2 regions of the Paenibacillus sp. GD4 genome follow, and region 1 is predicted to be linked to the other one. Evidence: riboswitches for the same ligand, from Rfam matches in the RefSeq annotation. Region 1 holds a riboswitch; the other holds the start of a gene.

Region 1 (15,006 bases):
GTTGCCTACGTGTTACTCACCCGTCCGCCGCTAGGGTCCGAAGACCCTCGCTCGACTTGCATGTATTAGGCACGCCGCCAGCGTTCGTCCTGAGCCAGGATCAAACTCTCCAATAAAGTAGTTTGACTTGCTCATGTTCAAAGCTAGCACGAATCCGAAGATTCGTTTTATTTTCACTCTCTCGTTGTTCAGTTTTCAAAGGGCAATGTCGGACAAAGTCAAACTCTGTAACCTTGTCGTTTGTTGTCGTCGTTTTCAGCGGCGACTTTTTTAATATACCACATTCGCCTATCTGATTGCAAGTGTTTTTTTTAATTCTTTTTAACACTCGGGATTTCGTTTCATTCAACCCTACCTCAATCGGACGAGTCGCCTTAACGACGAAGAATAATTTATCACATAGGCAAAGCTTAAGTCAAGCCTAATATTTCGAGCCATATTGAGAAGAAGAGCAAGAGCATACAACCTCGCCCCTGCTCTTCTTTTGGTCCTCTATTCGATCATACCTTCCTCAGGGCTGCTCGCAGAGGCATAGCGCTTCTTAGGTATACGTCCCGCAAGGAAACCCTTCCGTCCTGCTTCCACGGCCAGCTTAAAGGCCTCTGCCATCAAAACCGGATCCTTCGCACCGGCAACAGCCGTATTCAACAGCACACCGTCCGCTCCGAGCTCCATAGCCAAGGCTGCATCCGCAGGACCACCGATACCGGCATCAACAATAATAGGAACCTTCGCTTCTTCGATAATGAATCGCAGGTTCCCTTGGTTCACAATTCCTTGACCGGAACCAATCGGAGATGCACCAGGCATCACAGCAGCCGCTCCCGCCTCCTGCAGCTTACGTGCAAGGATCGGATCGTCCGATGTATAAGGAAGTACGATGAAGCCTTCGTCTACCAGGATTTTCGTCGCCTCAAGCGTTCCCACAGGATCGGGAAGAAGGGTTCTTGGATCGCCAATGACCTCTACCTTGATCATGTCGCAAAGTCCTGTTGCCTTGGCAAGTCTAGCTATGCGGACCGCTTCCTCTACCGTATAAGCCCCTGCCGTATTCGGAAGCAGCGTGAACTTCTTAAGATCCAAGGTCTCAAGAAAATTCGGCGCATCCGGATTATCAATCGGCAAACGTCGGATAGCAAACGTAAGTACATCCGCCTCCGAAGCCTTAACAGCCTCCGATTGAATTCCAAGGTCGGTAAACTTCCCCGTACCTAACAAAAGTCTTGACTTGAACTCATAAGGACCAATTTTCAACACGCCGCTCATAAAAAGCCGCACCTCCTGGAATAGTAAAGTATAGATGGACGGGCTTATCAACCCCCGCCTACAAAGTGAACAATTTCAATCCGATCTCCGTCCTTCAAAGCGGTCTCCTCGTACCGCTCCCGGTCAATAATCGTCCGGTTGAGTTCTACCACAAGGATCTTCTGATCTAATTTAAAAGCCTTTAACAAATCCAAAACGTTAGTTACGTCCGTTACCTCACGAATATCCCCATTCACTGTCAGCTGCATCGTGCCACCTCCCTAAAGGTCTCTACAAGCATAAAAAAAGCCAGCCGGCTAGGGCTGACTTCTTGGGTTCTACGCTGCAGAGCATCTCGTATCCGCAAAATAAGTCCACTTCCCTACGCTGGCATCACCCAGTGCCCCGCCTTACAGGCAGGCCGTATCAGGTTCCAAGGGTCAAAGAATGTCGCTTCTTACTCTCAGCCCCGCATGCAAGGGCTCCCCTAGTGGTATTCGATTACTAATATCATATCATAAGCTGGTAATGAATTATAGAGTATATCTTAATTCCAAGACGCTTAAATCATCTTCAATCACATAAGCGACTTCCCGAGCAAGTGCCTTCGTCACCAGCTTATTCAAGAGCAACGGCAGCTCTGTGCGCACATCCGACAACTTAGGCAGATGCTGCAGTTCTTCAAGACTCCAGGCAACCTCCCTGCTGCCCAGCACCTCAATCAGCAGCTTGCAGCAGCGCTCCATCTTGGACATTACGGAAAATTCACAAGCGAGAAGAACTAGTTGGACCCTCTGCTCAACGGTTTCGCTGCTTTGCATCAGCTCTTCATACAGCTTGTAGACACCGGGATTGATGCTTTTAATTTGACGCCATACGGTAACTTCAGGGTGATAGCCCGCCTCAATGATGACAATTCGCGCCCAATGATGCAGCGCTTCGAAAATATTATGATAAGCATCAAGATCATGCTTTTCCGATATATATTCCTTCGTTTGCAGGTAGCTTCGCAAAAACTTGGAAAACTCGATAAGCAGCTTGTGTTCCCTAAGCTCTACAGGAAACTCAAGCACGCGATGTCTCAAGCCCTCCAAATACATATCCCGATCCAAAAGTATCTCTCCTTTTAAGATCCAATAAATGATATTGCGATGCTCTCCATGTAAAATGAATTCATCCAGCTCTTCCGGGCTCATCCAACGTTCTTGTATACGGCGCCCCTCTTTACTATAATGGTACTGTTGATGTGTACGAGCCGGGTCTTGGGATATAACCAGCAGCAGCAAATCAAACCCGTCGGTGACTGCCGAGTAAGAAGAAGGGTTTTCTACCGCGATAACCCCGATAACTGATTCACTCTCCCGAAACCTTGCTATCCATTGCTGCTTCATTATAATCATCCTACTGGCCCCCCATGACCGTTACACATCTCTTTTTAGGTTATTTATTTCTACATTCGGACACCGGTTTCCTGCATCATTCTGTGACAAATCATACAATTCTTTTACACGAAAGAAGGCCCGACATGATACTCAGATCCAGTAAAGTCAATGAATTCCGGTTATGGGGATTACTGCTGACAATGGGCGGCATGCTGCTCATGATTCTCGGCCTTGCCGGAATCGTTTTTGATTGGGGAACCGCAGGCAGAATTATTGCCGTCATCTGTATGCTGATCGGAGCCATAGCCATGCTGGCTAGTATGGCGGTGTATTTCGCAGCAGGGATGATGTCGACCAGTGCAACCGTAGTGGATTGCCCGGAATGCGGCAAGCCCACGAAAATGCTGGGCAAAACCGATCGCTGCATGTATTGCAAAACGATTCTTTCCCTGGACCCGAAGCACGCTCCTCCGTCAGGGGAACAAACCCCAGCCGGGAAGTAGGCTGCACAAAAAAACTGGCCCTTTGTCAGCAAAGGAGCCAGTTTTTTTATTTAAGGTATAAGATGAGTGCGGATAAACTCCCAAAGCTCAGGACTTTCATAGCCGCGCCGCCAAGAGGCGATGCCGGCAAGGTCATATTTGTTCACTAGCTCCAGACGGGACTTCACGGACGTTTCATCCTCCAGCCAAATCCGCTGCAGCTTTCCGTCTTCGGTGTATTCCACGTAGTTTTGTCCGGTTTCCTTCGAAAACTCCGGGGTTAAGCCTTTTTCCTTCATAATTCGTTTGGACGTATCCATAAAAATCGCCCGGGAGGAGACTTTCGTCTTGCCATCCTTCATCTCTTCGGTCCATAAACGGGTGTAGAACGGAATCCCGAGCACCAGCTTGGAAGCAGGAACCTTCTCCTCCTGCAGCAGTACCTGCACCGTTTTCTCCACCCAAGGGAGAGATGCGACCGAGCCTGCCTTCGGGCTGCTCGCCCAATGCTCGTCATAGGCCATTACCATCATATAATCGACCGTTTGGGCGAGGGCAGGGCGGTCGTAGAAAAGCGACCACATCTCTGTCCCGGATTTCGGCGTAACGTCGATTGAAACGACTAAGCCCTGCTCATGCAGAAGCGGCGTCATTTCCCGCACGAATTGCGTCAGGTTCTGCTTATCTGCGGTATACACATTCTCGAAGTCAATGTTAATGCCGTCGAGCTTATACATCTGAGCAAAGCTGAGCAGCTGTTTGATCATGTTCATCCGCTTATCGTAGGTGGACAGAGCCTCCGTCGTTTGTTTCGGCTCGAAACCGTTGCTGAACAGCCCCCACACCTGGTAGCCGCGTTCATGCGCCCATTTGACATAAGCGGCGCTGGCCAGGTTCTTCAAATTGCCTTGACCGTCCGCCAAGTGAAACCAGGTCGGGCTGACGACGTTCAGACCGGGCATTGCGGAAATCTTAGCGGTGTCCGGGTTTTTCTCGACGACCTGCTCCCAGGTTAAGTTGATTTTGCCGCCCGGGGGCTTCCACTGAATCGGGCTTGCCGCCGGCTCTTGCTTCGGAATGACCTCTTCTCTAAGCTCCGTCAGATCCGATTGCTTCATATAACCTGTATATCCGTTCTTCAGGAGAATCTTCGCCCATTCCCCCTCCTCGCCCCAGACCATGACCTCTTCGCCTTGAACCAGATCTGCCAGGATCGGCGCCTTGATCGTCGGATCCTTACGCATAGCCAGCTTCTTCTCCGGCTTATCAGGCACCGTCCTGATCTTAGCCCAGCGAATGGTATCGCCTTCCTTGACCAGAATGACAGCCCCTGTCTCCTGCGACTCCCTAAGCTCAATACGGTATAGCATTTTTAGCGGCTCCATGGGCAAATAAAAACGGTCACCTATTTTCTCCAGCGGGAATTTTAATTGAAACGGCTTCTCATTAATCAACGCGGTTAATTGGCTTGTCTGCAGCCTGATGACCTTATCCGTGGTCGTAATGATAACCGAGTTCGTTTTGTCCTCACGCGCCATCGTCGGATCAAGCTGCTCCTTAACCATTTCATAGGGAAGCTTGAGGCTGTCCTTCTTGCCGATCGCCGGAAGGTCCAGCATTTCTCCTTCATAAAGGACCGGCTTCGGATTCCCGTTGAAATCAGGGGCTTCATGTCTCCAATTAGGAACGTATTCGTGCCATAAATAAGTGCCAAGCGCCAACCCGCATACGACGGCCAGGAGAAGCATCAAGACGGCTCCGGCTCGTGGCTTGCGCTTTCTTGGCGTGTTGATGATCTCCATGTAGTCACTCCTGTAGCTTAGTTAAAATAAAAAGGACGGGCTGCATCCCCTCGTCAGGCAAATGCAACACGTCCATTATACAATAAATCCGTGAGGCTGGCATATTAACGGATGCTGGAACCGACCGGCACGCTCGCACAGCCTGGGCAAACGCCGTAAACCTCGACCCGATGACTCTTAATCTTGAAGCCCGTCTGCTTGCTTGCCGCCTTCTCCATATCATCCAGCGGGTCATAGGCAAAATCGACCAGCTTGCCGCATTGCTCGCACAATGCATGATAATGATCGGAAAGATCGGCATCGAACCGGCTGGAATGATCTCCGTAGGTCATCTCCCGAACCAATCCTGCCTCAAGGAATACCTTAAGGTTATTATACACGGTGGCTACACTCATGCTGGGGAACCGCGGCGAAAGCGCCTTATAGATTTCATCAGCCGTCGGGTGGGTCATCGTGTCCAGCAAAAAGGCCAAAATGGCATGCCGCTGCGGCGTCATTCGTACACCGTTCGACTTGAGCTTGTCGAGCGCTTCATCCAATCGATTCATCCAGAGTTCACCGCCTTGTCTGCGTCACGTTGAGCTTCACTTTATTGTACGCAGAGGCCGGCGGCTTTGTCAATCAACGGACTTGATGGCAATGGAACCGTTCGTCTCTACCCGGATCTTATATTGGCCGCTTCCGATAGCGCCGCTCACGGTCTTTTCATGAACGGAAAGCGGCAGCTCGCTCTTGACGCTTCCCCCTCCTCCCTCTCCCTTTACTTGATAATCACCCTTGGATGGAAGCTCCAATTCAATCTTGCCGTGGGATGTCTCTACGTCCCAATCACCGCCAACCGTACGGCTTGCGATTTCAACCGATCCGTTTGTCGACTTGGCCTTTAATGCCTTCGGCGCACCATCCACTTCTACGCTTCCATTGTTCGTAGACGCATCAATCGAGCCGGTTACGTCCTTCACGACGACCCTGCCGTTCGTCGTTTTCACCTTGGCATCGCCTTTATGACCTTGCACCTCCACCTTTCCGTTCGTCGATTGAAGAACGGAGGAGGCTCCGGCAGTGTTTTTCGTCATAATGGAGCCGTTCGTCGTTTTCAGCGAGAGATTGCCTTCCAGATCGTTAACGAGCAGCTCTCCATTGGTAGACTGGGCTGTAAACTGCTGCTTAATAGGCAAACGCCCTGCGATGATTTTGCCGTTGGTCAGCTGGAGATCGACATCCACCTTCTGCTTCTCAGGCAGCGTGACGACCATATCCATGCGCGGCTTCTGTCTGCCTACGAAGCTCCCGCTGTATTCCTTGCCAGCTGCCGTCAAGGTAAGCTTATTTCCCGAGCTGGCATGCTCGATACGGGATTCCTCCGCAACACGGGCCGCTTCGACCTCATCATTCAAGTTCACGTAGACGATCAGCTCGACCTGCACCTGATCAACATTGCCTGATTGCATGGTGACAGTACCGTTGGTATTTTCTATCCGTACCTGGTCCACCCCTGCTGCAAGCGGGATGGCAGTCGTCCCCTTCTCGAACCTTTGGCCTTCACCGAAGGCACCGAACGGGTTATCCAGCGTGAAATTTTTAAAAACGGATTCCGATTGGGTCGCGACGAGCACCGCGGCCGAGATGACCACGGCAAAAATAACGCCGCCGAGATCCAGCATCAGCGCCTTCTCGCTTTCCTTGTATTTCATATTATAGAAGAGATACTCTAGGCCCAAGGAGATAAACAACAGCGGCCACCATTCGATTAACAGCGCGGTCAGCTTCGTTCCCGACAGCTTATCCGCGATAACGGCTCCCCCGACTGCGATCAACAGGAGAGCCGCGGTATACCGGCCTGCTCTGTGCATGTTTTGACACTTCCTTTTTTAAAAAAACTAATGTTATCGGCTATTTCTTAGTAGACTCACGGAAAAACATATACACCCCGATCAAAATAAGAACGATGGCGCCGATGGAGGAGCCCAGCAAATCAAAGATGCGGAACATCCAGTCGGGCTTGCTGCTGGTTAAAAACAGAACGATACCTACAAGAATCAGCATGTAGCCGAAGCTCGCCTTGCCATGAATGCGGCGATGACGCTTATGGGACCAGTGATCGTCTTCCGTCAGAAGAGAGTCCGTAGAACCGGTGCCGTAGCCAAGCCCGTTGACCTTGTCTGTCTGCTGCAGGGCATCGAAGATGTTAAAGAAATAAATGACCGGTATAAACAGGGAAAACAGGACGATAAGCGGTATGTTGGTCGCTCCGTTCGTAGCAAAGGCCACAATGGCGAAGATGTTCAGAATGAGCAGCACCATAATGGTCATGCCGCGGTGCATAAGTCCCAAATATAATTGACCCGTGCCGGGAACGAGAAAGGACAGTAATCCTGCAATCCATTTGTTCTTGACCGAGCTGCGGTAGAACGGGTCGAACGATTCCTGCCTCGGGCCGCCCCCCCAGCGCTCCAGCCGCTCTTTAAGAAACAGGTCCTCCTGATCCTCCGTTCGCTTCGGGTCTTGCTGCGGTTGGTCATTCATAGCTGGAAACCTCCATTTCTAGTACGATGATGATTATGTGAGCATTCCGCGGGAAAATATTTCGACGAATTGCGTCAGCTGGGCAACGGTAGCCTCTACACTGCTTTCCAGCTGGCTCGGACTCAGCTGCATCAGCTTGCCGGGAATGCCCGTAAGGATAAGGAAGAAGGTTGCCGCCGTAGCGATCAGTCCGTTCATTAATTCAGGCCGCCACCGTCCCGTCGGACTGGGCGGTAATTCCATAGTGGAGTCCTCCCGTTCCCAAGGCTTGGCATGAATTTGATGCATGATTCTCTCGGTCAGACGGTCCGGCGCTGTAATCAGCGGAAGCTCACTCAGCTCCGCTTCGAGGTCGGCATAGTCGGTGAGGCGCTTGCGGCAGCGCGGACATTGCTTCAAATGGCGCGAGGTCCGCTTGGCCTCGAGCTCGGTGCAGCTTCTATTTAGATATCGTTGCAGCTCTTGATCGTCCGGGTGCATGATGCTCATGCCCGCTCACCTCCAGCCATTTGTCTTTGAGCAAGGTTTTGCCGCGATACAGCCTGGTTTCGATGGTTTTGATCGGCAGGTCGGTCACCTCCGATATTTCCTGATACGATAGCTGCTTGTAATGATACAGATACATGATCAGCTTATACTTCTCAGGCAGCTCGGAGAGCAGCTGCTGCATGGTCCGCTGCTCCTCCCTACGAAGCGTAGCGGCCTCCGGCTCCTCCTTGCGGTCTCCGAACCAGTTCTTCACCTTATCGAGTATCGCTTCATACGGCTTGCGCCGCTGCGCGCGGAGATGATCCGTTACCAGATTGGTCGTCAGCCGGTACAGCCACGTAGTGAATTTGGCTTCACCCCGGTACAGCTCCAAGGAGCGGTACAGCTTAAGAAATACATCCTGAGTTAAATCCTCGGCGGTTTGCGGATGGGGAACCATGCGGAAGATGAGGGTGTAGATATAGTTTTTGTGCCGCTCTACAATGATGCGATAGGCTTCATCCTCGCCCTGACGGATCCGGTTGATGAGCTGCTCATCCGTCATTTGTTCCATCCTGCTTACACCGCCCTTCCTTCTTGATTCGCTGTTACAATTCATTAGACGCAGCTTTGGCGATAACCCCTTCAAATTCTGCAAAAAATAATTTATTCGCAGGTTACGGAGAAAACACCCTCTTGCTGCTTCAGCGCATCAATGGCCGGCGTCAGCTTATTATTCTTCGCCAGCCGAACGGTCAGATGAATCGTCATCCGGCTGGGACCGTCCGTTACCGGCGTTTCTTCTACAGACACTCTGCGAATATCATGGCCTTGTGTGGTCAGCAGGGAGGATACCGCGGTCAGGATGCCGGGCCGGTCCAACGTCTCAAGCGTCAGCTGCCTGGCTTGCTTGGCGCGAAAATATTTTTTCTCGACGTGGTTAAGTCCCCAAAGGCACATGAAAGCGAGCAGACAAGTAACCGCTGCCGCGTAATAGAAGCCGGCGCCGATGGCGAGACCCATGGCGGCAACCACCCATAACGAGGCGGCTGTCGTCAGGCCCGTTATGCTTTTACCGGTGAACATGATGGTTCCCGCTCCAAGAAAACCGATACCGCTGATAACTTGAGCCGCAAGTCTTGCAGGGTCCAGGCGAACGTTATCCAGGTAGGCGAAGGCGGAAAAGCCGTACATCGATAAAAGCATGATTAAGGTAGAGCCGAGACATACCAGAATATGGGTGCGGAAGCCGGCCGCATGGCTGCTCGTCTCCCGTTCAAAGCCGATCAGACCGCCTAATGCTACCGCCATAATAAGGCGCATTGTGATGTGAAGCGTATCAATTGTCCATGGATCCATGATCCTCGCCTCCTTGCAGTGAGTAAGTGTAAACATTGTAACATGATTCCCTTAAGATTCTATGGTTATTTTCAGTAAGATCGCCGCATCCGATACCGGAAAGGGATTGACATTCCGGCCGGTCAAGGTAGACTGGACTTATAATGAAACGTTTCAATTATGTTGATGGGGATGTGTTGGTTTTGAATAAAGAAGTGCTTGCGAGAAGACAAACGGTGCTGCAGCGTGTGGCCGAGCATGCCCTGGAGCTGCCTGTACAAGCCAGCGGCTTTTGGTTCCATGCGGATCTGCGGGATAACTTTTATTTGGCTGTTCATTTGTTTGGCTACTGTGCGGCGGGCGCTCCCGCGTGGAGTGAAGAACGGCGCCAGCGGGGAGAGGCGCTGGCCGTGACGATGCTGGAGAGGGTGATTGCACTGCAGGATCAGGATTCGGCCAGCAGCATGTACGGCCATTGGCCGCTGGGCCTTGGAACGGATCCTGCCGCGGCGAAGCCCCATCCCCTGCCTGTAGAGCTGATGGGCTGTCTGCTGATCTTCTTCTACGAGAAGTACGGTGCGGCGCTGCCCGTGGGCTTAAAGAGCGAGATGAGTATGGCGATCTTACATATGTATCAAAGCAGCGTGTACCGCCACCCGCTGGCGGCGGTGAACCATCATGAAGCGAAGCACACGGCGCTGAAGCTGCTGCTTGGCCATCAGTTTGCCGACGAGGCCCTGATGGAGGAAGGTCTGCGCTGCGCGACAGGGCTCCTTGAACACGTGCGGAAGCACGGGTTTAAGGAGTACGGAGCGCTGCCGTGGCACTGGCACTGGATCCAGGCGTTCACCTGTGTCTGGGAGGTTGTGGAGCAGGCAGCGGCCAGGAATTTGGCGGAGGAGCTGCTCGGCCTGTTGTGGGGGATCCGCGCCGACTACTACCTGAAGGGCTCCTGGGTCGGGGCGCTGTCCCGCAACTGGCCGCACGACGTGCCGAAGGACACGAACACGCTGCACGATTGGATCCAGTTCGGCGACTTCGGGGAGCCGAACGTGTTCCCGCGCGTCGAAGGCGCGGCGCTGTACGGCTACGAAGTGCCGGAGGCGGTGCGTGAGCGCGCGGCTGCGCCAGCCGAGCCCCGCGAGGTGAAGCGCCGCATCGGTTTCGCCGGCTATGGCGGCGAAGCGGAGGCTGTGGCGCACACGTACGCGTACGTGGCGCCGGGGTTTGCCGCAGGCGGCGTGTGGGAGCGCCGCGAGGAATTCGACAACGAGCAGCTGCGCTGGGAGGTGTCGCTGCCCTTGACGTCGGGAGCAGCCGCGCAGGGCGTCAATCGCCTCTACTTCTTCCACCCGGGGAAGAAGTATAAGGCGGGGGACGACCGGCATGCCAGCCCGTACGGGGAGGTGCTGCTGCATAAGGACACGGCGATGCAGCTTTGGGTGCTGCCGGAGGAGGCTGCCGATGCGGCAAACGAGCTCGTCGGCGTACTGCCTAAGGGCGAATGGAGCTTCGACGGAAGCAGCGCTTATGGAAGACTGGGCTCCGAAGTGTTTGCAGCCGTTCATTTGCTTGGTACCCTTCAGGCGGAAGAATTGGGTGACCGCATCCGGCTGACCTCCTCCGTGTTGGAAGGCCGCAACGCAGTTGTCGTAGAGGTATGGAGCGCTGAGGATGCAGCGGCGCTCGGCGCAGCGGATGCGGCAAGCTTCCGGGAAGCAGCCGGTCGTAAAAAGCCGGTGTGGGAGATCAGCGAGCACGGCACGAAGGTACTCTACGAAACCAAACGCGGCGATCGGCTGGAGCTAACGATGAATGGACGTCCCCAAGCGGGAGAGCCCGCTGCGCCAGGCGGCGGCGCGGAGCTGCTCCGAAGCATCAATGGAGCTCCCATTACTTGGGACGATTACCCGATTTCATGACGGGGCGAGGAGCCGCTGTATTTCGCCAACACGGTTAACGTTACGCCGGGAGCCAGCAGAAGCTGCTGCTCCGGCTCGAAGCCGTGCTTCGCATAAAGCTGCATCGCCGGCAGATTTCTCGTGCCTGTAGTGACTTTAAGCTTCATGCCGGGAACAGCCAGACGTTCCATATGCGTTAACAGTGCGTCGGCAATGCCTTGACGGAAGCATTCGGGATGCACCATCATCCGACAGATCAGCAGCTCCTTGGCGGTTTGCTTGCAGGAGGCCGCGCCGGCGATTCTCTCACCGGACCGGTATACAAAGAAGGTCTCCCCGGAATCCTTCAACGTTTGCGGTGAATCCAAGAGCGGCGGGACCTCCTCCAAGCCGATGAGCTCCGCCTCTATCCGATAAGCGGTTTGCTGCAGCAGAAGCACTTCCAGTACTAGCTTCATATCGTTCAAGTCAAACTCTTCAATCACTGAAACCCACCTCCCGTTTTGCAAAAAAGTGGTATATCGTGCAATCGGCCTTCTGCAGCTGATTGAGATATACCACTTTCTTCATTCCATTAACTGTTAAGAACCTCAACAATTAATTTGTTTACTAATCCGGGGTTTGCTTTCCCCTTCGTTTCCTTCATGACTTGTCCGACCAGGAAGCCGATCGCCTTGTCCTTCCCTGCCTTAAAGTCAGCTACGGACTGAGGATTATTCGCTACCACCTGCTCTACCACTGCCTTGATGGCACCTTCATCGCTGATCTGCACGAGTCCTTGCTCCTCGACGATCTGCTGCGGAGCCTTGCCTGTCTCCAGCATCGACTTGAACACGGTCTTTGCGATTTTGCTGCTGATGGTGCCTTTCTCCATGAGACCGATCATTTCCCCAAGCCCTTGGCCAGTGATCTTCACGTCGGAAAGCTCCAGATTGTTTGCATTCAGGTATCCGAGCAGATCGCCCATGATCCAGTTCGCGACAGCCTTCGCGTCCTTCGTATAATTCAAGCTTTCCTCGAAGAAATCGGCTACCTTCATGGAGGACGTAATAACCTCCGCATCATAGCTAGGCAGACCGTATTCACTGACATAGCGGCTCTTCCGCGCATCCGGAAGCTCAGGAATCGAAGCACGCACACGCGCCTTCCAATCCTCGTCAATATGCAGCTTCACAAGATCCGGGTCCGGGAAGTAGCGGTAGTCATGAGCCTGCTCCTTGCTCCGCATCGACAGCGTCTTGCCTTGAGCCTCATCCCAGCGGCGTGTCTCCTGCACGACCTTGCCGCCGCTGTCCAGCACATCGGCTTGACGCCATTCCTCATATTCCAAGCCGCGCTGAACGCCGCGGAACGAGTTCATGTTCTTCAGCTCGGCCTTCGTGCCGAACTCCTGCTGGCCGTAAGGGCGCAGGCTGATGTTGGCGTCGCAGCGAAGCGAGCCCTCCTCCATCTTCACATCGGAAACATCGCAATACAGCATAATGGCTCTCAGCTTCTCCAGATAAGCGCGTGCCTCCTCCGGGGAACGAAGATCCGGCTCGGATACGATCTCAATAAGCGGCGTGCCGCAGCGGTTCAAGTCGACCAAAGAAGCGTAGCCGCCATCCACGTGGGTCAGCTTACCCGCATCTTCCTCAAGATGTACACGGGTAATTCCGATGCGCTTCGTTTCGCCGTTCACTTCAATATCGATCCAGCCGTGCTCTCCGACCGGCTTATCGTATTGCGAGATCTGATAGGCCTTCGGGGAATCCGGATAAAAGTAGTTTTTGCGGTCAAACTTGGTCTCCGCAGCGACCTGACAATTCAAGGCCATAGCCGCCTTCATGGCGTATTCCACAGCTTGCTTGTTCAATACCGGCAGCACGCCGGGATGGCCCAAACAAACCGGGCACGTATGGGTATTCGGCGATGCGCCGAAGGAAGCCTTACATCCGCAGAAAATTTTCGAGTTCGTGTGCAGCTCCACGTGTACTTCCAGTCCGATGACCGTTTCGTATTTTTTATCGGTTGCTTGCATGTCTTAGCTCCTCCTTCCTTCTAAAGCTGGGGCCGCTGCTTATGATGTTCCGTGCTCTGTTCGAAAGCATGTGCTACGCGAAGCACAGTCATTTCATCAAGCGGCTTGCCGATGATCTGCAGCCCGACCGGCATGCCGTCTGCAAAGCCGCAAGGCACGCTGATGGCCGGTACTCCCGCCAAATTCACAGGAATCGTCACGATATCGTTCAAATACATCGTCAGCGGATCGTTCACTTGGGCACCGATCCGGAAGGCCGGCGTCGGAGTTGTCGGGCCGATGACGACGTCATAATTTTCAAACACCTTATCAAAATCCTGCTTAATGAGCGTCCGAACCTTCTGCGCCTTCAAATAGTAAGCGTCATAGTAACCGGAGGAAAGCGCATAGGTTCCCAGCATGATGCGGCGTTTCACTTCCGGTCCGAAGCCTTCGCTGCGGGACTTCAGGTATAGATCAAGCAGATTCTTCGGATTCTCCGCACGGACGCCGTAGCGTACGCCGTCAAAGCGCGCCAGGTTAGACGATGCTTCCGAGGAAGCAAGCAGATAGTAAGTCGCCACGGCATATTCGGAATGCGGAAGCGACACTTCCTCCACGATCGCGCCTTGTCCCTCCAGCACCTTCAATGCCGTCAGCACGGCATCCTTCACCTTCGGATCAATGCCTTCGCCAAGGTATTCCTTCGGCAGCGCTATGCGCAGTCCTTGCACATTGCCTGTCAACGCACTCAGGTAGTCGGGAATCTCCACGTTGAGCGAAGTCGAATCCTGAGGGTCATGTCCGGCAATCGCCTGAAGCAAATACGCCGAGTCCTCTACATTCTTCGTGATCGGACCGATCTGGTCCAAGGAGGACGCAAAGGCCACCAAGCCGAACCGGGATACCAGGCCGTAGGTCGGCTTCAAGCCCACCACGCCGCAGTAAGCTGCAGGCTGGCGAATCGAGCCGCCCGTGTCCGAGCCCAGGGTGAAGAAAACCTCCCCGGCCGCAACCGCCGCTGCCGAACCGCCGCTGGAGCCGCCCGGCACATGCTCAAGATTCCATGGATTATAGGTCGGATGGAAGCTTGAGTTCTCATTGGAGCCGCCCATCGCGAACTCATCCATATTCAGCTTGCCTACAGACACTGCTTGGGCGTCCTTCAGCTTCTTGACCACCGTCGCATCGTAAATCGGATTGTGGTTGCGCAGAAATTGGCTCGCACAGGTCGTCGTAACGCCTTCCGTTACGATGTTGTCCTTAATGCCGATCGGCAGGCCGAACAGCAGACCGCGCGATTGGTCCGTTCCGAGCTGCTTGTCCAGCGCAGCCGCCGTATTTCTCGCATTTTCTTCATCCAGCGCCAAGAATGCCTTCACCTTGCCGTCAACCGCGGCAATTCTCTTATAAACCTCGTCTACCAGATCGGTAACGGTAATTTCCTTGCTATGAAGCTTGTTATGTACTTCCTGCAGTCGTAAATCAAACAGAGACACGAGCCGCGTCCTCCCTTCAGTATACAAACGGTGCCGCAGCACCCTTCACTTTCACTCTAGCGAATCTCCTACTCCAATACGGCCGGTACCTTGAACTGCCCATCCTCTTCATCCGGGGCATTCTTCAAAACCTTCTCAATCGGATAAGACGGACGGGATTCGTCCTCCCGCATGACATTGACAAGCGGCATCGCGTGACTGGTCGGCTCAACACCCTCCGTATCCAGCTTTTCCAGCTGCTCCGCGTACTTGAGAATAGCATTGAGCTGTTCGGTGAACTGCTCCTTCTCCTGCTCGCTCAGCTCCAAACGGGCCAATGCGGCAACATGCTCAACATCCTTGATCGTAATACTCATGCTCTGCA
Region 2 (15,006 bases), 390 kb from region 1:
GGATTATTACTCTCTGCCTTGCTTTAGTACTTTGCCCTCGAGCCAAAGAATGTAACGTAACGCATTGCCTAACTCACTAAGCCGGAATCACTTCCTTTTTCATTCAATCATACCCTTATTTTTTATGCTGTGATGCTGTTTTTTTGCTTATCTACTTCCTTGGCTATGGCCCATATGAAACCTATAAGCTCTCGGGCTACTGCGGCGATGATGGTTCCTTTGTGCTTTCCTTTGAAAAGGAGCTTCTTGTATTTGTGGTGTAATCGCTTTTGTGCTTTCCAGGAGATATTGACAATTTCCGAACTCAGTCCTTTTTGCCTATCTCGCAGCGTTTTCCGTATGGCAGGTGAGCTCCGATAGCTCCAGGCGGCTTCAACCAATACCCTACGTATATGGGCATTTCCAGCTTTCGTTATCCCACCTTGCCAACGACTCCCCCCGCTAGAACGTTCTGATGGCACCAGCCCCACATAACTCATGAGCTGCTGAGGGGATGCGAATCTTCCTGCAATGTGGCCAAGTTCCGAAGCTACAGTAACGGCTGTAATTAGGGCAACGCCATGGAGCCCCTGCAATGCTTGGATCATGGTCGCTTGGCATCCTTCACTCGTTTGCTTCTCCATCTCCGCTTCATATCTTCGGATCCGGTTCGTAGCTTCTTGGATGCTGTTTCGGTATTCTTGGAATACCATATCCTCACAACACCGAGAAAACCGTAAAGTATCTAACCAATTTTCATATGGCTGAGTCCACACTCGAACGCCCTTGGGCGGGTGGATCTGATGGCGAAGCAGAAACTTGGTTAAACGCTGTTTATGCCGATTCCTGTCTTGTACGGCATCTTCCCTGGCCCGAACCAAATCTCGCAAGGCTTCATCCTCGGGACGTGGTACATAGATCTCTGTCAATTCATTTGCTCTCCAGAGCTGCGCTAGACGTACAGCATCTCTCTTATCTGTTTTTATTCGAGTATTCCCCTCTAAGTCTGTTGGTGCGATGACGCTGCATTCCACATACATCTCCAAAAGCCATCGATACAAGACGAACCCCGTAGGGCCAGCCTCATAGCATATACTTAACTTTACGTCATCATCTTTCATTAACTGATTAACTAGTTTACGAACAGCCTCCTTCGTATGCGAGATGACACCATGGAACCTGACGGGTTCATTTCTATTTTCGGGGGCGATGGCTACAGCTATTTTTTCTTTGGATACGTCTAGACCAACATATTTTATGGTTATACTCATTACTAAACCGACCTCCTTTTGTTTGTAGCTCTGTTTTGGAATATTGATTTGATTGCTCAATCAATTGATTTCCAAATTCACCCTACGTAATGCAAAATGGTAGTCGGTTTCGTTCATTTTAACTTACTGTACCAAATATGTGTTCATCTACCAATGTAAGATGAAAAAATCGCGTTACAATGCGTCTGGTGCTTATCACGGCCCGGTAACGCTCCTTGTAACGTTAAAAATTCATCTTACTGTACCAAAAATGTGTTCATCTGCGACCATAAGATGAAAAAATCGCGTTACAGGGTGTCTGGCGCTTATCACTTTCTATAGCAGCTTTGCATTTCCTGCTCGGCACTCTACGGCGTGCAGCTATGATGAAAACAAAAAAACGAGAGCAGCACTCCCCATGGAGCTGTGCTCTCGTTCCATTCCTTACCCAATCGGCCAAGCTTCCTGTTTATAAGCCATATCCCAGAACAGATACTCGTACTGGCTGCTGATCAAAAAATGCTGCTTCATCCGCTCGCGGTCCGCCTCAGTGACTTGCTCCGCCAGCGCATCGACGCGGTCGATCTGCTCCTGAACCAGCTCCCGGAACCATTCCCCGCCGTAAGCGGCAATCCATTCGCGGTAGATTGGCTCCTCCGGCGTGCAGCCGGCCAGACGCTCTCCAATCTCGTAGTAGAGCCAGTAGCACGGCAGTATCGCAGCAACAATGTCGCCGAGATGTCCCGTGTAAGCCGCCCGGATCAAATGCGAAGTATAGGCATACGCCGTGGGAGCAGGCTGGAAACGGCTGCGTTCCTCGTCGGTAATGCCAAGCAGCTTGGAAAACTTCTCGTGCAGCGACAGCTCGGCCCCGTAGGTGCCCTGCGCATGCACCGCCATCCGGTTCGTCGTGAATAGGTCGTCAGCCTTTGCAGCTCCAAGCGCCTGGACTCTGGCGAAATGCGACAAATAATAGGCATCATTCAGCACGTAGTGACGAAACGCCGCAAGCGGCAGGCTTCCGTCCCCGATTCCGCGCACGAACGGATGCTCGAAGCTGGCGTTCCAGCTTGCATCCGCCGCGGCTCTTAGTTGGTCTGAGAATTTCATAGGTTTATCCACGCCTCCCGTATTAAGAGTTGATTTCATACCGCACATCCCCCACGCTAAAGAAAGGCAGATTCCAGCCGAGCCAGACGGCGGCCGTCCATAAGACGGCCAGCAGCACCGGCCAAAGCAGATCTACGCGGGACCAGCCGATCGCATAGTAGAAGGTTCGCTGCTTCACTGCCATGAAACGCTTCGCTTCCATTGCCACGGCGATCCGCTGGGCCCTACGGATGCTTTGAGCCAGCAATGGGATCGCATAGCGGCGCAGCTTCCCGTACCAGCCTGCCGGTCCATGCTTCTCCTTGACCCCCCGGACCTTTAGCGCCATGCGAAGCGTCCGGAATTCGTCAAGGATCATCGGCATCAGCCGGAAGGCCGCCATGAAGCTGTAGGCATACTTCGGAGGAATTTTCAGCTGCTGCATGAGCGAATAGAATAACATTACCGGCCTCGTCGTCAAGGCGAACAGCAAGCCTGCCAGCGCCATATTGACGGTCTTCAACCCGATATGTACCCCTCGATAGAAGCTTTCCTCGGTCACATGAATCAACCCGAAGCGAAACCAGGTCGTCTCTCCCTTGCCGAAAAACACCATCGACGTCATCGAGCACACGAAAAGAATGGTGAAAGGAAGCAGCAGCAGCAGCACACGCGACCTCGGATGCCCCGAACAGGCAAGCAGTAGTAGTACGAACATCCATGTCGTATTCGCCAGCACATTGATGTTATGCGTTAGCAAGATAAGCAAAAACAGAACAACCGATAGCAACAGCTTGTAGCTCGGGTTCACCCGATGAAGCCACGTCTCCTTGATATCCCAGGCCTGCTGCATCTTCTCTTCACTTCCCTTCTGCCCTAATTCACCGGCTCGCAAATTCTTTGCTCCTCGAACCGCCGTACATATTGTTCGGGTGACAGCACCGCTGTCAGCCTTCCGTTCTCCACTTCCCATACCGTTGTTGCAAAATAACGGACGAGCTCCGGATCGTGTGTTACCATAATGATCAGCGTACCTTGTCTGCGCCAGCCCTCCAGCAGCTCGAGCAGGGCGAACGTGTTTTCCGCATCTTGCCCGAAGGTAGGCTCATCTAGAAGAAGAACCCTCTGCTGCTTCACCGTTGCGGCGGCTACGCTTAGCCTTCGCTTTTGCCCTAGAGACAGCTGATAAGGATGCAGCTCCCTGTGTCCCGCCAAGCCGAATTGCTTCAGCAGCTGCTCCGTCTTCTCCTGAACGAGAGACTCCGGGTCTCCGTCCCTGCGGAAATTGAAGGCCAGCTCCTCCTTGACGGAATCGGTCACAAATTGCATCTCGGGATTTTGAAACACATATCCGGTGGAATCTCCAATATCCTCGAAGCCGCGGACGAGATTTCCCCTTACCTTGTATTCGCCCTTAGTCGGAATAAGCTGCATCAGTCCTTGAAGGAGTGTGCTCTTGCCGGCGCCGTTCTCTCCGACAACGGCAATCCAGTCCGCACCTGCCGCTTCTGCGGTATCCACATGAATCCTCGGTGCCTTGCCGCGATAGCCGCTCCACTGTCTCAGCTTCAGCAATGGCTCAACGGCTCCATCGCTAGGCAGGGCGCCGCCACGTTTTGTCGCATCCCAGTACCGTGGACTTGCCGTATAATCCGACCACACGCCGGGATACCAAATGCCATACTCCTGAAGCTCCCGCTTATGATCGCGAAACACGCTGGCAGGCTCTCCGTCGGCGAGAATCGAGCCCTCGTAGTCGAACAAGACGACCCGGTCCACGAAATCCACGATCTCGTCGATCTTATGCTCTACGATGATGACCGTCTGATCCCTTGTCACCTCTTTCACCGTCGTCCAAACCTGCTTGGTCCCCTCAGGGTCCAGCAAAGAGGTCGGTTCATCCAAGAACCAAACCTCCGGCTGCAGGGCGAGCAATGACGCAAGAGCCAGCCGCTGCTTCATGCCTTGAGAGAGCGAGGCAATCGGCACATGCGGGTCGGGCAGCTGCAATCCAACCTGCTCCAGATACCGGCGGATCAAGCCCGCCATATCCGGCCTAGGCACCTGCATATTTTCCAGTACAAAGGCGATCTCCTCATCCACAAACGGCATGCAGAACTGCGATTCGGGATCCTGAAACAAGTAGCCCGAAGCCGCCGGCACCACACTGCTGTCACAAAGCATCGGCACTTCAATCGCTTGTGGGATCAGCCCGCTTAGCACCTGCAGCAAGGTCGACTTTCCGCAGCCGCTCGGACCGAGCAGCAGCACCTTCTCTCCATGTCTGACGGAGAGGGACAGCTCCTCGAAGAGAAGTCCGTCGCTCCCCGGAAATTTAAGCCGCAGCCCTTCCACAGCAGCCGCCAGTTCCTTCATAGCAATCGTACTCATTACATCTTCGTCGTCTTGCGGTTCAGCGCATCATAGTCGGCGCGGCTTGCCGGCCGTACGAGCTGAGCCACACCGGTAGCCTCCAACGCCTTCACCAAGCCGGCAGCCACGAAGCCGCAGATCACAAACGCCCCCACGAATCGGAAAACGATATACAGCACCAAGCTCCAGGTTTGCAATTCCGTCATGTACCCCTTGAAGAAATCGAACACCAGTGCGCCTGCGCCTGCGGCCATTCCGGCCAGTCCCGCCGTTACGGCCGAGTAACGGTTATACCCTGTTGCAGCGAACAGCAGCTCGGCGCAAATCCCTTGCACCAGACCGTACGTTAACGCCTCGACGCCGAACGGGGAACCGAGCAGCAGCTCTCCGCTTGCCGCTGCCGCTTCAGCCAGAAAGGCAACCCCGGGCTTGCGAATGAGCAGGAACGCTACCGTCGATGCAATAAACCACATCCCGTACATCAGCTGCTCGAGCTGAAGTCCGGGTGCTTTAGCCACCTCATACACGGCGGCCCAAAAATGATAAATGGCAGCAAGGACAACGGAAATAACGACGGTGACCAAAATATCGGTCAGCTTCAAACCTTTGGACATAAACCTCACAACTCCTTTTTTCCTTTTGTTTTGTCAACCGGGTTCCGAGACATGTATGCCAAAAAGGGCCGCCTCCGCAAAACTATGGAAGTGGCCCAGATGAGCTTATCATGATCGCGCGCATACGCTCTCCACTTCCCTACGCTGGCATAATCCAGATCAGGTTCAGAGGGTCTAGGATCTATTGATCCAGTCTCAGCCCTACGGCTCCCCTAGTGACATAACTCATATTAAGCACCTTTGCTCCGATTGTCAACGAATAAATTCCGTAGGAAGATAGAACATTTTAGGTAATTTTTATAAAAATTGTGTCACATTACGCAAGTAAATCGTTGGCAACCATGCTAAGATATAGGTAATTGGTACCTCTATTTCGCTAAGGGAGACATTCTTATTAATGAATCAAATCGATGAATTGAAGCAGCAGCTGCTTTGGGTCACCACGGAGCTCGTTTCGGAATGTCCTTACTGCATATGTATTTCAGATGATCCCCAGCTGCGGGCCCCTATCTCCTGCACCAAATATTCCGGCTCCAAGAACCCGATTCTTGTGAATATCTCGGCCTGCTTAGCCTGTCAGGAGTACAAAAAGCAATAATTACGTGAAGAGAAAGGCCCCTCCGGGCCTTTTCTTGCTGTTTAGGCGACTTTTTCTTGGTTGCGCTTGCTCCCGGAATGTGTCACTATAGTCGGTAGGACTTTACAAATATGAAGAAACAGGTGAACCTAACCAGCATGAAACGTTCGTTATTCCGGCTTCTAACCGAGCTATCCTCCCGCAAAACCATTTCCCGAATGACAGGAGCCTTTGCCAAATCCAAGCTCAGCCGCGGGTTCATCCCGCAATTCGCTAAGACCTACGGCATTCCCGTCGAGGATGCGGAGAAGAGCCTTCATGAATATGCATCGCTGAACGACTTTTTCACCAGACGGCTGAAAACGGGGCTCCGTCCCATCCATACGGCTCCAGGCGCCATGGTCAGCCCTGTCGACGCCCTGATCACCGGCATGGGACCGATTCAAGAGGGATTGATCCTGAATGTCAAAGGTCAGGATTACACCATTGACGAGCTGCTCAATCATTCGCCGCGGATGGTGAATTATAAGAACGGTTTTTTCTATGTACTGTACTTGAGTCCAACGGACTATCACCGCATTCATACTCCGGTCAGCGGCATCATCGTAGAGAAGGAGCACATCCCCGGTAAGGTTTATCCGGTCAACGACTTCGGACTGCGCTTCATGCGACGGGTGCTCAGCCGCAATGAACGATTGGTCACGTACATGCAGCATGAAGGCGGCGAGGTTGCCGTCGTCAAGGTCGGAGCGTTGAATGTAGCCAGCATCCGGTATGTCGATCCGCTTCCGGATCGGCTGGAGCGCGGCGATGAGCTCGCTTACTTCGAATTTGGTTCCACCATCGTACTACTCACCGAGACCGCCACGTTCGAGAGCCGGGCTGATCTGAAGGTAGGAAGCAAAGTAAAAATGGGCGAGGCTCTCGGTACCTTTATGCAAAAATAAGGAGATGAGCTTTCCCATGCAAGTGCAGCCAAGTGCTGCGGCCGTTTCTTCCATAGGAAGGAAGCAGGCTGCGGCACCGCAGTCAGACATCAAGCCAACCGTGTTTCGTATTTTGTTCGCCATCAGCTTGGTCCATCTGTTAAATGACACGATTCAGTCCGTCATCCCGGCCATTCTTCCGATTCTGAAGGATTCCATGGGGTTAAACTATATGCAGTCCGGCGTCATCGTCTTTGCCTTGAACATGACGTCCTCCGTTATGCAGCCGATGATCGGCCTCTACGCCGACAAAAAGCCGACTCCTATGATGCTGCCGCTCGGCATGGGACTTACCTGCATCGGGGTGCTCGGATTAGCGCTGGCACCGAATTATGCGCTTATCCTGCTGTCCGTGCTGTTCGTCGGGCTAGGCTCCGCCATTTTCCATCCGGAGTCCTCCCGCGTTGCCTACATGGCGGCGGGCTCCCGCCGGGGCTTGGCGCAATCGATCTTCCAGGTCGGCGGCAATTCCGGACAAGCACTCGCGTCCGTCATGACGGCGCTCGTCTTCGCGCCGCTTGGCCAGTTCGGTGCCATCTGGTTCACGCTGGTCGCCGGACTCGGCATCGTCGTCCAGCTGACCGTTGCCCGGTGGTACGGCGGCTACATGGCGGCGAACCCTCCGGTCCAACGGTCGGGAGCTGTCCGTACCATGAGCCCCGCCCGCAAAAAGCAAATTACCTTTGCGGTCAGCATGCTGTTGTTCCTGATCTTTGCCCGTTCGTGGTACAGCATGGGGATCTCTACCTATTATCCGTTCTTCTTGATGGAGAAGTTCGGCATCAAGCTGGAGCAAGCACAGATCTATATCTTCCTGTTCTCCGCTGCGGGAGTGTTCGGTACCTTCCTCGGCGGTCCGCTCTCCGACAAATTCGGGCGGCGCAACCTGATTTTCTTCTCGATGCTGGGGACCGCGCCTTTGGCGCTGCTGCTTCCTTATGCAGATCCCTTCTGGACTCATGTAATCCTGCTCGTGAACGGATTTATACTGCTATCCAGCTTCTCGGTTACTGTGGTGTATGCTCAGGAGCTTCTCCCCGGCAAGGTGGGCATGGTATCCGGCCTAACGATCGGCCTTGCCTTCGGTCTCGGCGCATTGGGCGCCGTAGCGCTTGGCGGTATGATCGACCGGCTGCAGCTGACCCCGGTCATGCAGATGATCAGCTTCCTGCCGCTGCTCGGGCTGTTTACCTTCTTCCTGCCTAGCGACAAGACGATCCGGCAGTGGACGGAGGAAGCTTCAAGCTAAAGAAAAAAGGTCAGCAAGCGGTGCATCTTACACCGCTGTTGACCTTTTTTTGCTGTAAATCGCTTTGATTAAGGATATCTCCACCCGAGTCTTAGCCCATGTCCGTCCTTGACTGCTCCTTCGCGCTGCGGCGGCGGGCAACACCGGACTCATAGGCTGCCGTTATGACGGCTTCCTTGACCTTCTCCACCACGCTCTGATTGAAAACACTCGGGATGATATACTGCTCATTCAGCTCGTCGTCACTGACGACGGAGGCGATGGCCTTGGCCGCTGCGAGCTTCATCTCCTCCGTGATACGGGAGGCCCGGCAATCCAGCACGCCTCGGAATATCCCCGGGAAGCACAGCACGTTGTTGATTTGGTTCGGGTAATCCGACCGTCCCGTCGCCATGACACGGACATAAGGCTCCGCCTCCTCCGGAGGAATCTCCGGGGTAGGATTGGCCATCGCGAAGACGATCGGATCCTTCGCCATCTTCTTCACGTCGTCGACGCTGAGCACACGTGGGCCCGATAGACCGATGAAAACATCCGCTCCCTCGATCACATCCGACAGACGGCCGCTCTCCCCGTTCGGGTTGGTGTGCTCCGCGTACCAGCTCCACGCGGAATTATCATAGGAGTTGCCTCGTACAATGGCTCCCTGCCTGTCCACTCCGATGACGTTGCGGACGCCGGCGGCAATCAGCATTTTGGTGCAGGCGATACCCGCAGCGCCGATGCCGCATACTACGACCTTGCAATCCTCGAGCGGCTTCCCGACGATTTTCACGGCGTTGTACAATCCAGCCAGAATAACCACGGCCGTGCCGTGCTGGTCGTCATGAAACACCGGAATATCCAGCTCCTGAATGAGTCTCTCCTCAATTTCGAAGCAGCGCGGCGACGAAATATCCTCAAGGTTAATACCGCCGAAGGTAGGGGCTACCGCCTTCACGATCCGAATGATCTCCTCCGTATCCTGCGTATTCAAGCACAGCGGGAAGGCATCCACCCCGGCCATCTGCTTGAACAGCATGGCCTTCCCTTCCATTACCGGCATTGCGGCCTCAGGTCCGATATTACCGAGTCCGAGTACCGCCGAGCCGTCGGAAACGACCGCAATCGTGTTGCGCTTAATCGTCAGCGAATGCGCCTTGAGGGGATCCTCGTGAATCGCCATACAAATGCGCGCTACGCCGGGTGTATAGACACGTGACAGGTCGTCACGATTTTTGATGGGCAGCTTAGGAACCGTCTCGATCTTCCCCCCAAGATGCACGAGAAAGGTCTGGTCGGAGACATTGATCACCTTGACGCCGTTGAGGGAGCCTACTTTCTCCACCAAGGCATCCGTTTGATTCTGGTCGACGATATTCACCGTAATATCCCGAATCGTCGTGTTCTTACTCACCTGGTTCACGTCGATTGCAACAATATCACCGCCTACTTCATTGATCGCTACAGCGATCTGTCCGAAGGATACCGTATCCTTCTCAATCTCCAGCCGTAAAATCAATCGTGTGCTTCCTACAGGCGAACCCATGTTTGCCATCTAAGTATCGTTCCTTCCCGGTGAAGTTTGACCATAATAATCATAGCATAAGTCGGCCGAAGAAGGAAAAATCACCTGTTCTGTCAGGCGGGAGGAAATATTTGGGCGAAATCATAAGATCATCCCGCTGAAAACCATAAGCAGGTTAATAACCACATGCCATAATATGGAAGGTAGTATGCTTTTTGACCGGACCGTAACACCTCCGAAGAACAAACCTCCCAGTGCAAAGGCTAGACACACAACCCAGGAAAAGCCCAAGGAATAATGCTGTAAACCAAACCCCAGGCTCGTGATCATCACCGCCCACCGCTCCCCCACCTGCCCGGCTAGCCTGCTCAGCAGCGCGCCTCTCCACACAGTTTCCTCCAGCACCGCATTGACGACGGCGAAGAGCAGCGCGAACAGCCATACCTCCTGAATGGAGGTCCAGCCGTTGCGAATCAGGAAAGGGGCAAAGACGACTATATTCGTTGCGATGGCGATCATCAAAAACAGCTTAACGGTAGAATCGTGAAAGCCGGCCCAAATCAGCGGGACGCGGACGGACGCATTCCACACGGGCCTCCTCGCATATCCCAGGAACGGTGACCCTTCGGCAAGAGACAGCACCAGCATGGGAATCAGAATCACCGTAAGCGTTAAGCGGTTAAGCAGGACACGGGTTTCCTTGGGATGCATTTCGGCTCCCCAATGGGAGGTTACATACAGGTAACCCCAAAATCCGATACCAAAGCAAATGGCGGTTCCCAGAAAAGGCCTTAACGGCTTATGAACGCTAAGCAGCAAGGCAGCTGCCCCCCATACACTTAGCCACACATATTGTTCTTTCAACAGCAGTACTATCATCGAACCGAATAAAAATAAACTTGCTGTATTACGCAGCAGCGACTAACTCACTCCTTTCTCTCCTCATCCTATCCGTAATACGTAGCCCCTTCATTTGCTGCTCGAACCGCGTCTCGGCTGCAGCTCTCCGGATGCTCTTTTCATCCGTTGGATGCCTTCTGCGATCTCTTCCTCGGAAGCATGAGGGAAATTCAAATACATTCCGTAACGCATCCCTGCTGCCAAGTCCAACGTTGTCTCCGACCATCTGACTCCCTGAGCCCTTGCCAGCTCCCGATACTTGAAGTACTCGGTTTCGGTGCCTTTCCACCAGCCAAAGACATGCAGGCCGGCATCGCTCTCGACCCAATCAATCCAGTGCTCCAGCGAACGCAGCTCTTGGGTCAGCAGCGCGAATTTGCGGCTGTATACCCGCTTCATCCGCCTCAGATGCCGCTCATAATGACCCGCAGACATGAAGGCTGCCAGCGTCCGCTGCTCCGCCAAGTTTACCGGCACCGGCTCATACAGCGCCATCGCCCGGCGGAACGGCTCCACCAGCGCCGGCGGCAGCACGGCATAGCCGATGCGCAGCGACGGCAGCAGCGTCTTGGTGAAGCTGCCGACGTACACCACGCGCTCGCCCCGGTCGAGCGCCTTCAGCGGCTCAAGGCTGCGCCCCCGGTGGCGGAACTCGCTGTCGTAATCGTCTTCGACGATGACGGCCTCCCGCTCGCTCGCCCACCGCAGCAGCGCCTGCCGCCGCTCCAGGGACAGCACCGCCCCCGTCGGGAACTGCCGTGTCGGTGTAACAAACACGGCCTTCGCGTCCCAGTCCGCGGGCACGAGCCCGTCGCCGTCGACCTCGGCGTCGATGCAGCGGCCTCCCGCGGCGCGAATCGCCCGGCGGATGCCGCTGTACGCCGGCGTCTCCGCTGCGGCGGCCTCGCCCGGCCCCACGAGCAGCTGCGCGAGCAGCGCGATGGCCTGCATAGAGCCGCCGACTATCGCGACGTGCTCCCCCTGCACGGCCATACCCCTCGCCCGCCGCAGGTACTGGGCAATGCTCTCCCGCAGCCGCTCATCGCCGAGCGGGTCGCGCCCTCGCACCGGACCGCCGGCGTGAAGCCCAAGGCTGCCCAGCTCCCGGACCTGGGCATAGTAGCAGCGGTTCCACTCCTCCTGGGGGAACAGCGACAGGTCCGGGGCAAACGTATGGAAGTCGATGCCCTCGAAGCGTCCGGCCCCGCGTTCCTCCCCCGCAGCCGGTTCCAGCCGGTCCGCCCAAGCAGACAGCCGGTATGACGGCGCGGACAAGCCTCCGCGCCCCCCAGTCATTCCCGCTGTAGCGGAAGCCTCGTATGCCACATACGTACCTCTCCCGGTTTCCGATTGAAGGTATCCCTCCGATACCAGCGTCTCGTACACCTGGTTAACTGTCCCGCGGGACAAACCGTAGAGGACCGCCAGCTCACGCGTGGAGGGGAGGCGGGTCCCTTTGGACCACAGCCCCTGCAGCATCCCATCCCGCAGCGCATGATACAGCGCCAGCGACTTCGTCGGATAGTTCGCGCAATACGTGGCAAACGCAATTTGAAAATGCATAACGTACTCCTCCGAACACTTATATCATCCTACTATTCTCAACCGGTCTACTCATTTCAATCTAAATTGGCCCTTTTCATTTGTCAACCGAGATTGTACACTGCATGTACAAACCATACACCTAGAACCAGGAGGCCATCACATCACATGACCCAACCGACTCATCCGACCAACCAGGCGCCCGGCACGATTCGAACCCGGATCGCGCAGTCGCAAGATGCAGCATCCATTGCACCTTTATTTGATCAATACCGCCAATTCTACGGGAAAGCCTCCGATCTGAACGGAGCCATCACCTTCCTGGAGCACAATTTGACACAGCAAAGCTCAGCCCTATTCTACGCCGTCAATGAAACGAATGAGATACTCGGATTTACTCAGCTGTACCCTACCTTTTCCTCCCTGTCCATGCGCAAAGCCTGGATTCTGAACGATCTGTTCGTGATCCCGGAGGCACGCAGCCAAGGCGTCGCACGCCTCCTGATGGAGGCCGCCCGGCAGCATGCTGCCGCAACCGGAGCAAAGGGACTTGAGCTTGCCACCGGCGCCGACAACCAAAAAGCCCAGAGACTCTACGAGTCCCTAGGCTATCAGCGTGACGATGAATTTTATCACTATTACTTAAATCTCTAGCCGATCTTCGACTTCGACCCCGCATTCGACTGCTGCTCTTGATCCTCCGGAACGACGGCGTGCTCCAGATGCATTTCGAGCTCCTCGGTGTACGCCTGCTTCTCTTCCTCCGTCCAATCCAAGTAGGTTGCCATGCACTGAATGACCTGCTCCTTGTGATGATGCACCCAAGCGATGTCGAAGAACAAAGCACCCGTACGGCGAATAAAGAAATCCACCGGCTTCACGGTCATCTCCGCTTCCATAGCGTACATTACCATCGCCATCACCGGCAGCGGCAAGCCGAACTTAGGCGCCGTATCCTTGTATTGAGCCGCCAATCCGTAGAGACGGTCAATATTGGAGCCGTAGCGGCGTACCAGCTTCTCCGCCTCCTGCACCGTCAAACCGTACTTCGGACCTAAGGCCGCCTTCTCCTTCACAAAGCCCGGGAAGCCTTCCCCGCCCCCGACGTCCCCGCCGGAAATCGGCATATGCTTCGTGATGCAAGGCGTCAAACCGCCCAAGCCTTCCTTTTGGTACAGCTCTACCAGCATGTCGACAACCATTTGCGCCATTTTCCGGTAACCGGTCAGTTTGCCTCCCGCTATGGTGATGAGTCCGGAATCGGATGTCCAGATCTCATCCTTACGGGAGATTTCCGAGGCGCTTTTGCCTTCCTCGAAAATAAGCGGACGCAGCCCCGTCCAGCTGGACTCGATGTCCTTCGCCGTAATTTTCACGGACGGGAACATATAGTTGATGGAATCGATCACGTATTGGCGGTCAGCCGTCGTCATACGAGGATGCGCGACGTCTCCCTTGTACACCGTATCCGTCGTACCCACATACGTCTTGCCGTCGCGCGGGATTGCGAACACCATGCGGCCGTCCGGCGTATCGAAATAGATCGCCTGCTTCAGCGGGAACCGCTTCTGATCAATGACCAAGTGAATTCCTTTGGTTAACTGCAAATGCTTCTTCGTCTTCGACTTATCCAGCTCGCGAAGGGTGTCTACCCATGGGCCCGCCGCATTCACGATCTTCTTCGCATATACCTTATAGGTTTGATTATGGATGCGATCCAGCACCTGTACCCCGACGACTTTGCCGTTCTCGTACAGGAACTCGACGACCTTCGCATAGTTGACCAGCGTCGCGCCGCGATGCGCCGCTTCCTTCATGACTTCAATCGTCAGGCGGGCGTCGTCCGTTCGGTACTCCACATAACGCCCGCTGCCCTTCAAGCCGTCCTGCTTCACCAGCGGCTCGCGCTTGATCGTTTCCTCCACGCTCAGCATCTTCCGGCGTTCGCTTGGCTTCACCGCAGCCAGGAAGTCGTATACCTTCAGACCGATCGAGGTGCTGAAGCTGCCGAAGGTGCCTCCCTTATGAAAAGGCAGCAGCATCCATTCCGGCGTCGTTACATGAGGCCCGTTCTCATAAACAATGGCGCGCTCCTTACCAACGTCCGCCACCATTTTGACCTCAAAGTTTTTCAAATAGCGCAGGCCGCCGTGCACCAGCTTGGTAGAACGGCTCGAAGTACCTGCCGCAAAGTCCTGCATCTCCACAAGCGCCGTCTTGATCCCGCGAGTCGTCGCGTCAAGCGCGATCCCCGCACCGGTAATGCCTCCGCCGATCACCAGCAGATCGAAATGCTTTCCATTCATTTTCTCTAACAGCTCAGTACGTTGGATACTCGAAAATGCTACTGCCATCGTTCTCTCCTCCATCTTTTAGCCGGTTTATGAGAACACAAAAAAGGAGAGCCCACCCCAAACATTGCAGCTCAGGACTGCAATGCAAGTGTGGTCTCTCCGTCTCTCCAACCGTTCTATTAACTTGTTGTTATTATACCACAAACCGCGTACAGTTTACACCATTTGTTTCACGCAAGCCGCCCATTTTTCAAGCTCATTCGTGCAAACAAGCACGTTCGGGAACCGGCTTCGGATCTCCTGCATGGCCTGCTCGTCATCGATCGTCCAGGCAATCAGCTGGATGCCCTTCTCCTCGCACAAACGTACATACTCCGGCGTTAAGTAAATGGATTTAACCGATAAATACTTGGCCTTCAGCTGCTCCATCAAAGGAAACACCGATGGCGTCGCTCCGTAAATAACAAGCCCCAGCTCCAGCTCCGGATCCAGCTCCCTCATGCGAAGGATTGAATAGTGGTCGAACGAAGCTACGAATACTTCCTTCTCCACTTCGCATTGCCGGATGACGTCGAGCACGGCTTGCTCCATCCCGGGATACAGATCTCCGCTCTGCTTCAGCTCGATATCCACCCGCACCTTGCCC

What was found. A riboswitch is a leader RNA that binds a small molecule or an ion and turns the genes downstream of it on or off. The one in region 1 is predicted to bind thiamine pyrophosphate.
Region 2: it holds a riboswitch for thiamine pyrophosphate, as region 1 does, so the genes downstream of both, RAC89_RS17860 (ECF transporter S component) here and thiS (sulfur carrier protein ThiS) in region 1, are expected to answer to the same signal.

Annotation. Positions count from the first base shown of each region.
Region 1 covers NZ_JAVCYK010000001.1:3,285,858-3,300,863, reverse strand. The annotation lists rRNA gene RAC89_RS15875 (16S ribosomal RNA) at 1-116, opposite strand, end outside; gene RAC89_RS15870 (thiazole synthase) at 493-1,266, opposite strand; gene thiS (sulfur carrier protein ThiS) at 1,314-1,514, opposite strand; TPP riboswitch at 1,608-1,744, opposite strand; gene RAC89_RS15860 (nucleotidyltransferase-like protein) at 1,779-2,645, opposite strand; gene RAC89_RS15855 (DUF2614 family zinc ribbon-containing protein) at 2,771-3,130, shown strand; gene RAC89_RS15850 (glycosyl hydrolase family 18 protein) at 3,181-4,911, opposite strand; gene RAC89_RS15845 (Fur family transcriptional regulator) at 5,016-5,459, opposite strand; gene RAC89_RS15840 (DUF4097 family beta strand repeat-containing protein) at 5,529-6,764, opposite strand; gene RAC89_RS15835 (hypothetical protein) at 6,805-7,437, opposite strand; gene RAC89_RS15830 (anti-sigma factor) at 7,471-7,926, opposite strand; gene RAC89_RS15825 (RNA polymerase sigma factor) at 7,877-8,479, opposite strand; gene RAC89_RS15820 (MgtC/SapB family protein) at 8,572-9,267, opposite strand; gene RAC89_RS15815 (hypothetical protein) at 9,447-11,165, shown strand; gene RAC89_RS15810 (GNAT family N-acetyltransferase) at 11,150-11,629, opposite strand; gene gatB (Asp-tRNA(Asn)/Glu-tRNA(Gln) amidotransferase subunit GatB) at 11,719-13,164, opposite strand; gene gatA (Asp-tRNA(Asn)/Glu-tRNA(Gln) amidotransferase subunit GatA) at 13,185-14,642, opposite strand; gene gatC (Asp-tRNA(Asn)/Glu-tRNA(Gln) amidotransferase subunit GatC) at 14,711-14,998, opposite strand.
Region 2 covers NZ_JAVCYK010000001.1:3,674,981-3,689,986, reverse strand. The annotation lists gene RAC89_RS17880 (IS110 family RNA-guided transposase) at 123-1,250, opposite strand; gene tenA (thiaminase II) at 1,674-2,339, opposite strand; gene RAC89_RS17870 (energy-coupling factor transporter transmembrane component T family protein) at 2,362-3,171, opposite strand; gene RAC89_RS17865 (ABC transporter ATP-binding protein) at 3,195-4,709, opposite strand; gene RAC89_RS17860 (ECF transporter S component) at 4,709-5,305, opposite strand; TPP riboswitch at 5,425-5,529, opposite strand; gene RAC89_RS17855 (hypothetical protein) at 5,703-5,903, shown strand; gene asd (archaetidylserine decarboxylase) at 6,041-6,829, shown strand; gene RAC89_RS17845 (MFS transporter) at 6,846-8,117, shown strand; gene RAC89_RS17840 (NAD-dependent malic enzyme) at 8,209-9,645, opposite strand; gene RAC89_RS17835 (CPBP family intramembrane glutamic endopeptidase) at 9,766-10,503, opposite strand; gene pdxR (MocR-like pyridoxine biosynthesis transcription factor PdxR) at 10,594-12,087, opposite strand; gene RAC89_RS17825 (GNAT family N-acetyltransferase) at 12,277-12,720, shown strand; gene RAC89_RS17820 (glycerol-3-phosphate dehydrogenase/oxidase) at 12,717-14,420, opposite strand; gene RAC89_RS17815 (glycerophosphodiester phosphodiesterase) at 14,577-15,006, opposite strand, start outside.